DNA from 2 places in the Alteromonas sp. P256 genome. Region 1 is predicted to be linked to the other one. Evidence: predicted binding sites of a transcription regulator. Region 1 holds the regulator's gene; the other holds the start of a gene.
What was found. The regulator LexA, encoded in region 1, represses DNA repair genes until DNA is damaged. The targets are predictions, from matches to a motif close to TACTGTATNNNNATACAGTA.

Region 1 (5,841 bases):
TGTTTTGTAATCATTTTTAAGTTGGCGTTTCATGTATATCTCACTATTTTTATATTAGATTTTATTTACGAGCGAAAAATCTTGGACAATAGGCTTTCCACAACTATCGATGCAACGATGCCCAATAGCGAGCTTCCGCTAGATTTAGACGATTTAATGACATTATTGGCAGAAGCTTATGATGTGCCCATTGCGTTAATTGGTATTGTTGGTAAGCAAGACGAAGTGATAAAAGCGAGTCATGGCACTGATATCGAGTATATTCCTCGTGAGAACGCGTTTTGTAGTCATGTTGTGGAGTCCGGCGAGCCCCTAATTATTCCCGATGCGACAAAAGACGAGCGTTTTCAACACTCACAAAATGTAATCGACGATAACGACGTTGTATTTTATGCCGGAACGCCTATTCATATTGAAGGTGAATCGGTGGGCGCTGTATGCCTCATTGACTCACAGCCAAGAAGTATTGGCGAAAAACACCTCACATTATTAAAGCGAATAGGCTTACTAGTGAGTAAGTACATTGGTCTTTCACGTGAGCACGAAATACTTAAACGTGAGCACGGCCTAATCGAGAAGTCCCCAATAGTTCTTGCGACGTGGAATTTCGATACCTCCCTTAAGTTAGCGTACATTTCTAAAAACGCACACGCAGTAATTGGTGCTGATGCGGCAGATTTACTAGACGGCAGGATCGAATTTACTGATTTGATGTGTGATGAGTCAGACGCTGATTTTACTTTTGCGATGCAGGCACACATGGAAGGGGTTGAAACCCATGTCTGTCGGCTAAAAATGTCTGTGCCTACTCGCACTATTTGGGTGAGTATGATTTCCACCGCCAGCTTTAACGACAATGGAAGCCTTTTTTCGGTGCAGGCGTTTTTGTTTGATACCAGCGATCAAAAATACGTGGAGGACAAGCTTAACGAGACCAATCAGCGAATGCGCCTGCTCTTAGAGGCTTCAGAGCTTGGAACATGGGATTGGAACTTAAAAGCGGATGTGAATCAGGTAAACAGGCGATGGTGCGAAATTGTAGGCATCGATTATGAGTACTACGATACAAGCTATGGATATTCCCGGCAGCTTATTCATCCCGCTGATCTCGTGCAATTTGAACACCACCTGGATGAACATTTGCGAGGTAAGACAAGCGTATTTAATACTACGTTTAGAATGAAGCACGCCAATGGTAACTGGGTGTGGGTGGAGTCTTATGGCAAAATTGTCGAAAATGACGCCATGGGGAAACCGCTAAGAGTCGCCGGTATTCACCGTGATATTACGGGAAGAATGGAGAGCGAAATCCATGAAAGGAAAAAAACGCAGCTGTTGCAGTTTATCAATAAGACGCGAGCATCTTATTTAGAAAGCAACGATCTTACACTGGCCTGTCAGACCGTACTCCCCGAGTTAATTGAGCTATCAGACAGTCAGTTTGCTTTTATTGCACAAATGCAGGATAAAGACAGTGCGCCAAAACTCTTTATTCATGCCATTTCAGATATTGTGTGGGACAGCACTAGCTTTACGCAGTACGCAGAGTATAAAAAACGAAACCTGTATTTCACCAACTTTGATAACTTGTTTGGCAAAGTTATTACAACCGGTGATGTGATTATTAGCAACACCCCCAAAACTCACCCTGCCTCTAGAGGCACGCCTAAAGGTCACCCTCGCATTAACCGCTTTCTTGGTCTTCCCATTAAGATAAAAGATGAAGTTGTGGGTATGATTGGATTAGCCAATAAGTTTGAATTTTACAAAGCGTCAGATGCAGCGTTTTTTCAGCCGTTCTTAGATGCGTTAGCCGGTTTATTCTATGCGGTTGATTTAGAAACCGCACGGGCAGAAGCAGAAGAAAAGCTGCGTATGCTAGCAATGACCGATCCCCTTACCGGCTTGTTAAACAGGCGAGCTTTCTTAGATGAATGCAATCTCATCTCCCAAACTCACCAGCAAGTCGCCATAGCCATTATCGACATAGATTACTTTAAGAGTGTCAATGACACCTACGGGCACGATGCCGGCGACTATGCATTAAAAGAGGTTGCATCAATCACTCGCTCTTTTTGCAGTGAGCATGGCGTTGTGGCTAGGTTAGGCGGTGAAGAATTCGCCATTGTGTTAGTCAACAAAACCCCAAATGAAGTGAACAGCATCTTTGAGAGTCTTCGGGAGGCTATAAACGCTACACAACTTGCTTACAAAAACGATCGAATCAGTATTACTATCAGCACTGGGGTTAGCTATACATCAGACTGCTTTGATATCGATTTTAGTACCTATTTGTCGGTGGCCGATCAGGCGCTGTACGAGGCTAAGTCAAGTGGCAGAAACCGCACCTGCTGGCAGCCAGGTTTACTTTAACTGCTTACTTGACCGCGATAGCCGTTTTTTTGTCTATGACAGCGTGTCTGCGCTTGTCATTTATGTTTAGGTGTATATACTTACAGGAACTGTATAGACAGACAGGTCTTTTATGCGCCCACTCACAGCTCGACAAACTGAAGTTTTAGAACTTATAAAATCAAACATGCAAGAAACGGGAATGCCGCCTACGCGTGCAGAAATAGCCCGTCACCTAGGTTTTAGGTCTGCTAATGCTGCTGAAGAACATCTAAAGGCACTTGCGCGTAAAGGCGTTATTGAAATTTTGCCAGGAACGTCTCGCGGTATCAAACTGACTGTTCCTATTGAAGAAGAAGTGGTTGAAGAGGAAGGATTACCGTTAATTGGTAGAGTCGCCGCTGGTGAACCTATTCTTGCTCAAGAGCACGTAGAGTCGCACTACAAAGTGGACCCTGCCCTATTTCAGCCTCACGCAGACTTTTTGCTTCGCGTAAACGGCATGAGTATGAAAGACATTGGTATACTCGATGGCGACTTGCTAGCAGTACATCGCACTACCGACGTTCACAACGGTCAAGTTGTAGTAGCAAGAGTTGACGAAGACGTGACGGTGAAGCGCTTAGAAAGACGCGGTAGAGAAGTATTACTTCATGCTGAAAACGATGATTTTTCGCCTATTAAAGTCGACTTGGCAAACGAGCCGTTTGCCATTGAAGGTATTGCCGTTGGCGTTATTCGAAACGCTGACTGGATGTAGCCTTTTATGACGTTATTATGAAAGCGGCTCAATAGCCGCTTTTTTTAGCACTTAAGTTTGTTGATATGCTTAATAAAGCTACTATTAGCTAAGACTTTCAGTGCTTATAAATATCATTAATACATTTCTATATCTGATAAAAATTCTCACACGCTTTATAGCTAATATTAGCAAGGCATTACACACTATATTGCCTTGGTCTTGTGTGAAATTTGTTCAATTTTTCGCGGTTAACGGTTGATTTTTAGAAACTAAATGTTGTTTTCCGTTACAAGAGAATCGGTGTAGTTTTCACTACAAATAACCTGACTACCCCCTGATTTACCTCGCTTCACTCTGCATCATAAAACCCACAGCTCAAACAGCGTTAGATTAAATTTTAACCATCTCATTAAATTTTTAACAGAAAAGACTAGACGGAACGCCATTATTGCGCAATTCTTATACAAGCTTTAACAAAATAATAACAATGACTTTGAATTCAATTTACAAATCGATGTATTGAGTTAATCGTTCACAAACCACTTGGTAGAGACTGCGCATAACAACATTTGGCGTTAATGGGTCTACCATTACGGAGGTGCTGAGTGAAATCACTAAAGACTGCGACTGCAAAATGGTATGCAAGTGTACCATTTTTGTTTTTTTCTCAATTCCTTTTTGCGCAAGAGGCGGCTGAAGAATTGTCTTCGCTAAACCTTAGACGGGGCGCTACCGATATAAGCGGCCAGGTGTACGATCTGCACATGCTTATGTTCTTTATTTGTGTAGCCATCGCTGTAGTTGTGTTTGGCGTCATGTTTGCCTCCATGTATCTGCACAGAAAATCCCGTGGCGCAAAGCCCGCGAATTTCCACGAAAATGTGAAAGTGGAAATTGCATGGACAGTGGTTCCATTTCTCATCCTAATCTTTATGGCCGTACCTGCAGCTAATACGCTTATCGCCATGGAAGATACATCTGAAGCTGACATGACCGTGCTAGTCACGGGGTCGCAGTGGAAATGGCACTACAAGTATATGGACAGCGACGTTGAGTATTACTCGTTACTTGCTACTCAGCGCGAACAAATTCAAAACAAATTCACAAAAACCGACAATTATTTATTAGAAGTCGATCGTCCTCTGGTTATACCAACAGGGCAAAAAGTGCGGTTTTTGATCACGTCAGATGATGTTATTCATTCGTGGTGGGTACCTGATTTTGCCGTTAAAAAAGATGCGAACCCTGGTTTCATCAACGAAGCATGGGCAAAGGTGAATGAGCCTGGCGTATATCGAGGCCAGTGTGCAGAGCTGTGCGGTAAAGATCATGGGTATATGCCCATAGTGGTTATTGCAAAAGAACCTTCAGAGTTTAACGCATGGATGGGCGAGCAAGAAGAGCGCGTTCGCCAAGCTAAAGAAGAAGAGCAACGCCTACTATCAATGAATATGTCTATGGATGAACTGATGACAGAGGGCGAGCGTGTATACAACGCAACATGCGCGGCGTGTCATATGCCAAATGGCGAAGGTTTACCGGGCGTTTTCCCTGCGCTTAAAGGTAGCAAGATGGCATTGGAAGATCAGCAAGGGCACATTGAAATAGTGCTTCACGGTAAGGCCGGAACGGCGATGCAGTCGTTCAGCAAAATGCTAAGCCTAAAAGAAATTGCAGCGGTTGTTACTTATGAGCGAAATGCATGGGGTAATAACACCGGCGACATGGTTCAGGCTAAAGATGTCAACGCCGCAGCATCAGGAAACTAGGAGCGAGTTATGAGTAAAGCAACCGAAGTAATTTCGCCAGATACCTCTGTGCATCACGATGAGCATGAGCACCACGACCATATACCTAAGGGCATTACGCGGTGGCTGTTTACAACGAACCACAAAGATATAGGTACATTGTATCTCTGGTTTGCCTTCATCATGTTTTTGGTGGGCGGCGCCATGGCAATGGTTATCCGTGCGGAGCTTTTCCAACCCGGACTGCAAATTGTCGAACCAAATTTCTTTAACCAGATGACCACGGTTCATGGGCTTATTATGGTCTTTGGTGCCGTAATGCCGGCCTTTACAGGTTTGGCTAACTGGCTAATACCAATGATGATAGGCGCGCCAGACATGGCGCTTCCCAGAATGAACAACTGGAGCTTTTGGATTTTGCCAGGGGCGTTCTTAATTCTACTTAGTTCGTTATTTATGGAAGGTGGCGGTCCGGCATTTGGTTGGACTTTCTATGCTCCGCTATCAACAACGTACAGCGGTGATTCAACCGCGCTGTTTGTGTTCTCTGTGCATATCATGGGTATCTCTTCAATAATGGGAGCGATAAACGTTATCGTCACCATATTTAATATGCGTGCCCCAGGTATGACGTGGATGAAAATGCCTTTGTTCGTATGGACATGGTTGATTACTGCGTTCTTGCTTATCGCCGTTATGCCTGTACTCGCTGGTGCGGTGACAATGGTTTTGACGGACAAGTTTTTTGGTACGAGCTTCTTCGATGCCGCCGGTGGCGGAGACCCGGTCATGTTCCAGCATATTTTCTGGTTCTTCGGTCATCCGGAAGTGTACATAATGATATTGCCCGCATTTGGTATTATTTCTCAAATTGTGCCAACGTTTTCCCGAAAACCGCTGTTTGGTTACGCCTCTATGGTATACGCAACGGCGTCGATTGCACTGCTGTCTTTCGTAGTGTGGGCTCACCATATGTTTACCACGGGTATGCCGGTATAC
Region 2 (5,841 bases), on a different contig from region 1:
AACGAGTCGCATATTAAGCTTCGTGTATTTGAACGTGGCTCAGGTGAAACCTTGGCCTGCGGTAGCGGCGCATGCGCGGCAGTTGCAATTGGTCAAATACAAGGTAAATTAGGAACCGATGTGCGGGTAGATTTGCCCGGAGGCAGTTTACGTATTCGCTGGCCAGGCCCAGATAGCGTGATGAAAATGACTGGACCTGCTGAACACGTATATGACGGACAGATAACGATATGAGCGAATTACTAGGGCAATCTAACGCAACTCAAATTATTGAGCCCTTTACAGACACCTCTGCACTAACCCCAGCGCAGGTGCGTGACTATTTGTTAGAAAACCCTGAGCTCTTTGTGCAATACCCCGAGCTTCTCGAGAAAATAAACCTTCCCCATGAACAAAAAGGAAGTGTTTCTCTGGTAGAAATTCAAAGTGAACAGCTTAGAAAAAAAGTACGTCAGCTTAACTTCAAGCTTAACCAGTTGGTTTCTATTGCTAAGCAAAATGAAAAAATATACCGCGTTTACACCGATTTAAATGTTCAGCTGCTTCGCTGTGAAAGTGTTGCAGAAGTGCAGTTTACGCTTGAAGACGTGTTGCAAGAACGCCTTCAGTTATCTTCTGCGGTTATCAAAAGCTTCAAAGGCCCCCACGCCATTCCAGAGCTGCAGCAGCGTTTGTTCACAGAAAAGCGCTTTAAAGAATCGAATTTCTTCTTCGGGCGACTTTCTCAACACGAAAGACAGCTGTTGTTTGGTGAAAGCAGCGCCGAATCAGTTGCACTAATGTTGCTTGGCGACAACCGCGAACTAGGCATATTGGGAATAAGCAGTAACGATGCCAGCCATTTCACGCCTGAGATGGATACCTTGTTACTTCAACAGCTTCAGCAAGTACTCAACATTATATTGCCAGAGATGATGGGGTATTAGCCCCCGTGCCGGACGATTACTACGCTAGCTCAGGTGACATCCAGCCTGGTTCTAACGAGGCCATTTTAAGCGATGCCTGTCAGCACTGGCTTGATAAGTTTTTGCTACACCTTCAAGTAGAGCGCGGCTTGTCTGTCCACACCGTAAAAAATTATCAACGACAACTCACTGAAGTGGCAAAGCTGCTTGGCTTATTTGAATGGTCAGGACTAACCCCAAGCGATATCAAGCGCGTTATGGCCGACTCAAAAATGTCGGGGCACAGCGCTCGCAGCATCGCGCTTAGACTTTCTGCGCTTCGCACCTTCTGCCGCTATTTAATTGAGCAGAAACAGCTTTTCAGCAACCCCTTAGAGGGTATCCATGCGCCTAAGCAAGGAAAACCCTTACCTAAACAGTTAAGCGTTGATGAAATGCAGCAACTGCTTACTGCTCGGCCTTCAAGTGATGACGACGAGGGAATGCAGCTTCGCGATAACGCCATGTTCGAATTGATGTACGGCTGCGGATTGCGATTAAACGAGCTTACCGGACTTAATCTCGCCGACTGCTTGAAAGACGGCACGGTGAGAGTAACCGGCAAAGGTAGCAAACAACGCATTTTGCCCTTAGGTCGCCACGCTCAAAAAGCCCTGAACGCCTGGTTAAAAGTTAGGCCGGCTCTTGCCTCGCCTTATGAGAGCGCGGTGTTTGTTAGCAAGCGAAAAACGCGGATATCTAACCGCCAAGTTGCCAATCGTCTTGATAGAATGGCCCAAGAGCAATCTATATCCCAAAAAGTAAGCCCCCATAAATTGCGCCATTCCTTTGCAACCCACGTACTAGAGTCGAGTGGTGATTTACGAGCGGTTCAAGAGTTACTTGGGCACGCCAACTTGTCGACAACACAGGTATATACCCACCTCGACTTTCAACATCTCGCTAATGTTTATGATGCAGCCCATCCGCGGGCACATAAAAAGTAAACACGACATTTAAACGCGACACATTAAGGCCCGCTAGTTTATGCAGTTTTACAGACCCCTTGACGAAGTAAAGGCTATGACCTTTGACCTCGATGACACTCTATACAATAACGAACCCGTTATTAGGCAAGCCGAAGCTGCCCTAGCCGCCCATTTAAAAGCCCATCACAGTAACGCCGCCGCGCTTAGCCCTCGCGACTGGTACTTACTTAAGCAAGCTGCCGTTAATCTAGACGGTCGCTTAGCCTCTGACATGGGGCAACTGCGCAAGGTGATATTAACCGCCGCCCTGTCTGGTAAAAATGCACACACTCTTTCTATAGAAATACCGGATGACGCAGAGTTAAACAGCGCTGTGGAAGCATGCTTTAATTGCTTTTACGATGCGAGAAGTGATTTAACCTTAGATGATGAGGTGCACAACGTACTCAAACTACTGAGTGATAATATGCCCCTTGTTGGTATAACTAACGGTAATGTCAACGCCGATAAAATAGGCATAACGCCCTATTTTGAGACCATTTTGCGTGCCAGTACCACTAGGCCAATGAAACCGGCACCGGATATGTTCAACGAAGCAACCGCAATATTGGGTATTCCCGCCGGCAACATATTGCATGTGGGCGATAACATTATTAAAGATGTACTTGGGGCGATAAATGCTCAATTTCAGGCGGCTTGGTTTGCCTGCAACAGGCCAATGGCGCTGCGAAACGAACCTGTCTCGGTGCTGCCACATGTATCGCTATCCACATTGTCAGAACTCGCTCACTTTTGTCGTTAATAGACATAGCAGCCTAATTTTTTTCTAAAACCATGCGCTATAAGCAAGGTGTTATATGCAGGGAGTTTTAAGTAGGGCATTTTAATTAGAGAGCTTTAATTAGGGAGCTTTAATTAGGGAGCTTTAATTAGGGAGCTTTAATTAGGGAGCTTTAATTAGGCAGTTGTAAGCAGGGAGTTTTAAGCAGGGCGCTTTAAATAGGATGCTTTAAAAAAGAGCACAGTCCCGTAAGCTTAGCGAATTGCTTAAGCTTGGGACTGAAATTAAAGGCTGAGGGCTTAGTTTAAAAACTAAAAACTCAACTTGAGTGCTTAAACATATTGTTTAGACATTATCCTCAAGCACGTTTTGCTGCATAGACTCGCAAGGGTGTTGACACACTGGGCGGCCCACCACTTTTGCCGGCACGCCAACGACGGTGACATGGGGAGGTACGTCGTTTAGCACCACGCTTCCTGCGCCAACTTTCGACCCTTCGCCCACTTCAATATTGCCAAGAATTTTAGCCCCTGCTCCCACTAAAACGCCTTGGCGAATTTTAGGGTGACGATCGCCAGACTCGTTGCCGGTTCCGCCTAACGTAACGCTTTGTAGCAAGGACACGTTGTCCTCAACTACAGCGGTCTCACCAATAACGATACCTGTAGCATGGTCAAACATCACGCCTTTACCAATTTTCGCAGCCGGATGGATATCAACACTAAAGCTAGCTGAATTGCGGCTTTGAAGAAAAAGAGCAAGCTGATGACGACCGTGCATCCATAAATAATGCGCCATACGATGAACTTGAACAGCGTGAAAACCTTTAAAATGAAGCAGCGGCGTTAAGAAGTCGCCCACCGCGGCATCACGCGCTTTAATAGCTAAAATGTCTGCCGTTGCCGCTTCACTTATTCCAGGCTCTAACAAGTAAGCCTCATCAAATACCTCACGAATAGCGAGAGCAGGCATCACGTCGTCTGCCATTTTATTGGAAAGAATAAAGCTCAAGCACGATTCAAAGTTATGATGCGCCAATACACTTGCATGAACATAGCTTGATAATAACGGTTCATTATCTGCAACAACTTTTGCTTCTTGTTTCAAAGTAGACCAAAAATCGATGGGCGTAGAGGTAACAGACATAGCATTTCCCGTTGGTATTTATCTTAGACGCAGTGATATCGAATAGCGAAGCGTAAACGGTAGAGTTTACCTGAGATTGACGAATTGCAATATGACAGTGATACCTGCTGGCGGTGGATTTCGATCAACTTAGCTAAACAATTTATTATTAGTTATTCCATTAGGTTTTTTCCGCCACTGCAAGACACAAGAAGCCAAAACTAGACTGTATAAATTAACAGTCAGCTGGCATAATAGCCACGCTTTTCATTTGTGAATAAAATAAGATAACAGGTGCCACACTATGGATGTATCCAGACTGCTAGATGAGCTTAACGACAAACAACGTGAGGCTGTAGCAGCACCGCTCTCAAACGCGCTGGTATTAGCAGGCGCTGGTAGTGGCAAAACCCGCGTGCTTGTTCACCGCATAGCGTGGTTGATGGAAGTCGAAAACATCGCGCCTTTCTCGATTTTAGCCGTTACGTTCACAAATAAAGCCGCTAAAGAGATGCGCGGTCGTATAGAGTCGCTCATGGGCAAAAGCCTGCACAACATGTGGATTGGCACGTTCCACGGGTTAGCCCATCGCTTGTTGCGCGCTCACCACGCTGAAGCACGACTGCCAGAGAATTTTCAAATCATTGACTCTGACGATCAGTATCGCCTTATTCGTCGAATTTTAAAGGCCATGAATTTAGATGAAAAGCACTATCCACCTCGTCAAATTCAATGGTATATCAACGGTAACAAAGACGAAGGACTTCGCCCTCAGCACATTGAAACCTTTGACGACCCTATTCAAAAAACCATGCGCGAAGTGTATACCGCTTATCAAGATGCCTGCGATCGCTCAGGCCTTGTAGATTTTGCTGAGTTACTGCTGCGCGCTCATGAACTGTGGGCCAAAAACCCTGACGTATTAGCCCACTACCAGCGTCGTTTTCGCGCGGTGTTAGTTGACGAATTTCAAGATACCAACAACATTCAATATGCTTGGTTACGCATGCTGAGCAGCGGCGATAATAACAATATTATGATTGTGGGCGACGACGACCAATCTATATATGGTTGGCGTGGCGCGAATGTAGACAACATTCAGCACTTTCTAAAAGACTTTGAATCACCAGCAACCATTCGCCTAGAGCAAAACTATCGCTCTACGGGCAACATACTGAAAGCAGCCAATACCGTTATCGATAACAACACAGGTCGTTTAGGTAAAGAGCTTTGGACTGAAGATAGTCAAGGTGAGCCCATTTCGGTGTATGCGGGCTTTAACGAGCTGGATGAAGCTCGTTTTATTGTGTCGAAAATAAAAGACTGGCTTAACCAAGGCAATGCACTTAGCGATACCGCCATTTTATATCGAAACAACGCACAATCTCGTGTGCTGGAAGAAGCATTGCTTCACGAAGGGCTGGCATACCGTATATATGGCGGCCTGCGCTTCTTCGAACGCCAAGAAATAAGAGATGCGCTGGGATATATGCGCATGCTTAGTCACCCTCACGACGATGCTGCCTTTGAGCGTGTGGTAAATACACCAAGTCGTGGCATTGGTGAGAAGACCTTGTCACAGGTTCGCGACACTGCCAGAACCCACAACTGTTCTATGTGGCAAGCAAGCCAACTGCTGATTAACGAAGCTTCATTAAAGGGACGTGCTCTAAATGCTATTCAAAGCTTCGTGTTACTTATTACCGAGCTCGAGCAATCTACCGTTGACGATCCTTTAGAACAACAGGCAGACAAAGCTATTCGCCAGTCTGGACTATATGCCATGTACCAGTCTGAGCGCGGTGAGAAAGCGCAAGCCCGTTTAGAAAACTTGGAAGAACTGGTTACTGCGTGCAAAACCTTTATTGTGCCCGATGAAGCAGAAGAAATGACGCCACTGGCGGCCTTTTTAGCTCACGCGTCGCTTGAGGCAGGCGAGACCCAAGCTGATAAAGATCAGGATGCAGTGCAAATGATGACTATCCACACGGCGAAAGGCTTAGAGTTTCCTTTGGTATTTTTGGCAGGTGTTGAAGAAGGCATGTTCCCAAGCCAAATGACC

Region 2: a site for LexA is predicted at 4,004-4,023, ahead of uvrD (DNA helicase II). Genes of this name have one in related genera too.

Annotation. Positions count from the first base shown of each region.
Region 1 covers NZ_JAZETM010000006.1:99,708-105,548, forward strand. The annotation lists gene V7R39_RS11010 (sensor domain-containing diguanylate cyclase) at 82-2,373, shown strand; gene lexA (transcriptional repressor LexA) at 2,486-3,112, shown strand; gene coxB (cytochrome c oxidase subunit II) at 3,700-4,863, shown strand; gene ctaD (cytochrome c oxidase subunit I) at 4,873-5,841, shown strand, end outside.
Region 2 covers NZ_JAZETM010000005.1:224,019-229,859, reverse strand. The annotation lists gene dapF (diaminopimelate epimerase) at 1-234, shown strand, start outside; gene V7R39_RS10170 (DUF484 family protein) at 231-926, shown strand; gene xerC (tyrosine recombinase XerC) at 989-1,891, shown strand; gene V7R39_RS10160 (HAD-IA family hydrolase) at 1,932-2,675, shown strand; gene cysE (serine O-acetyltransferase) at 3,000-3,800, opposite strand; gene uvrD (DNA helicase II) at 4,084-5,841, shown strand, end outside.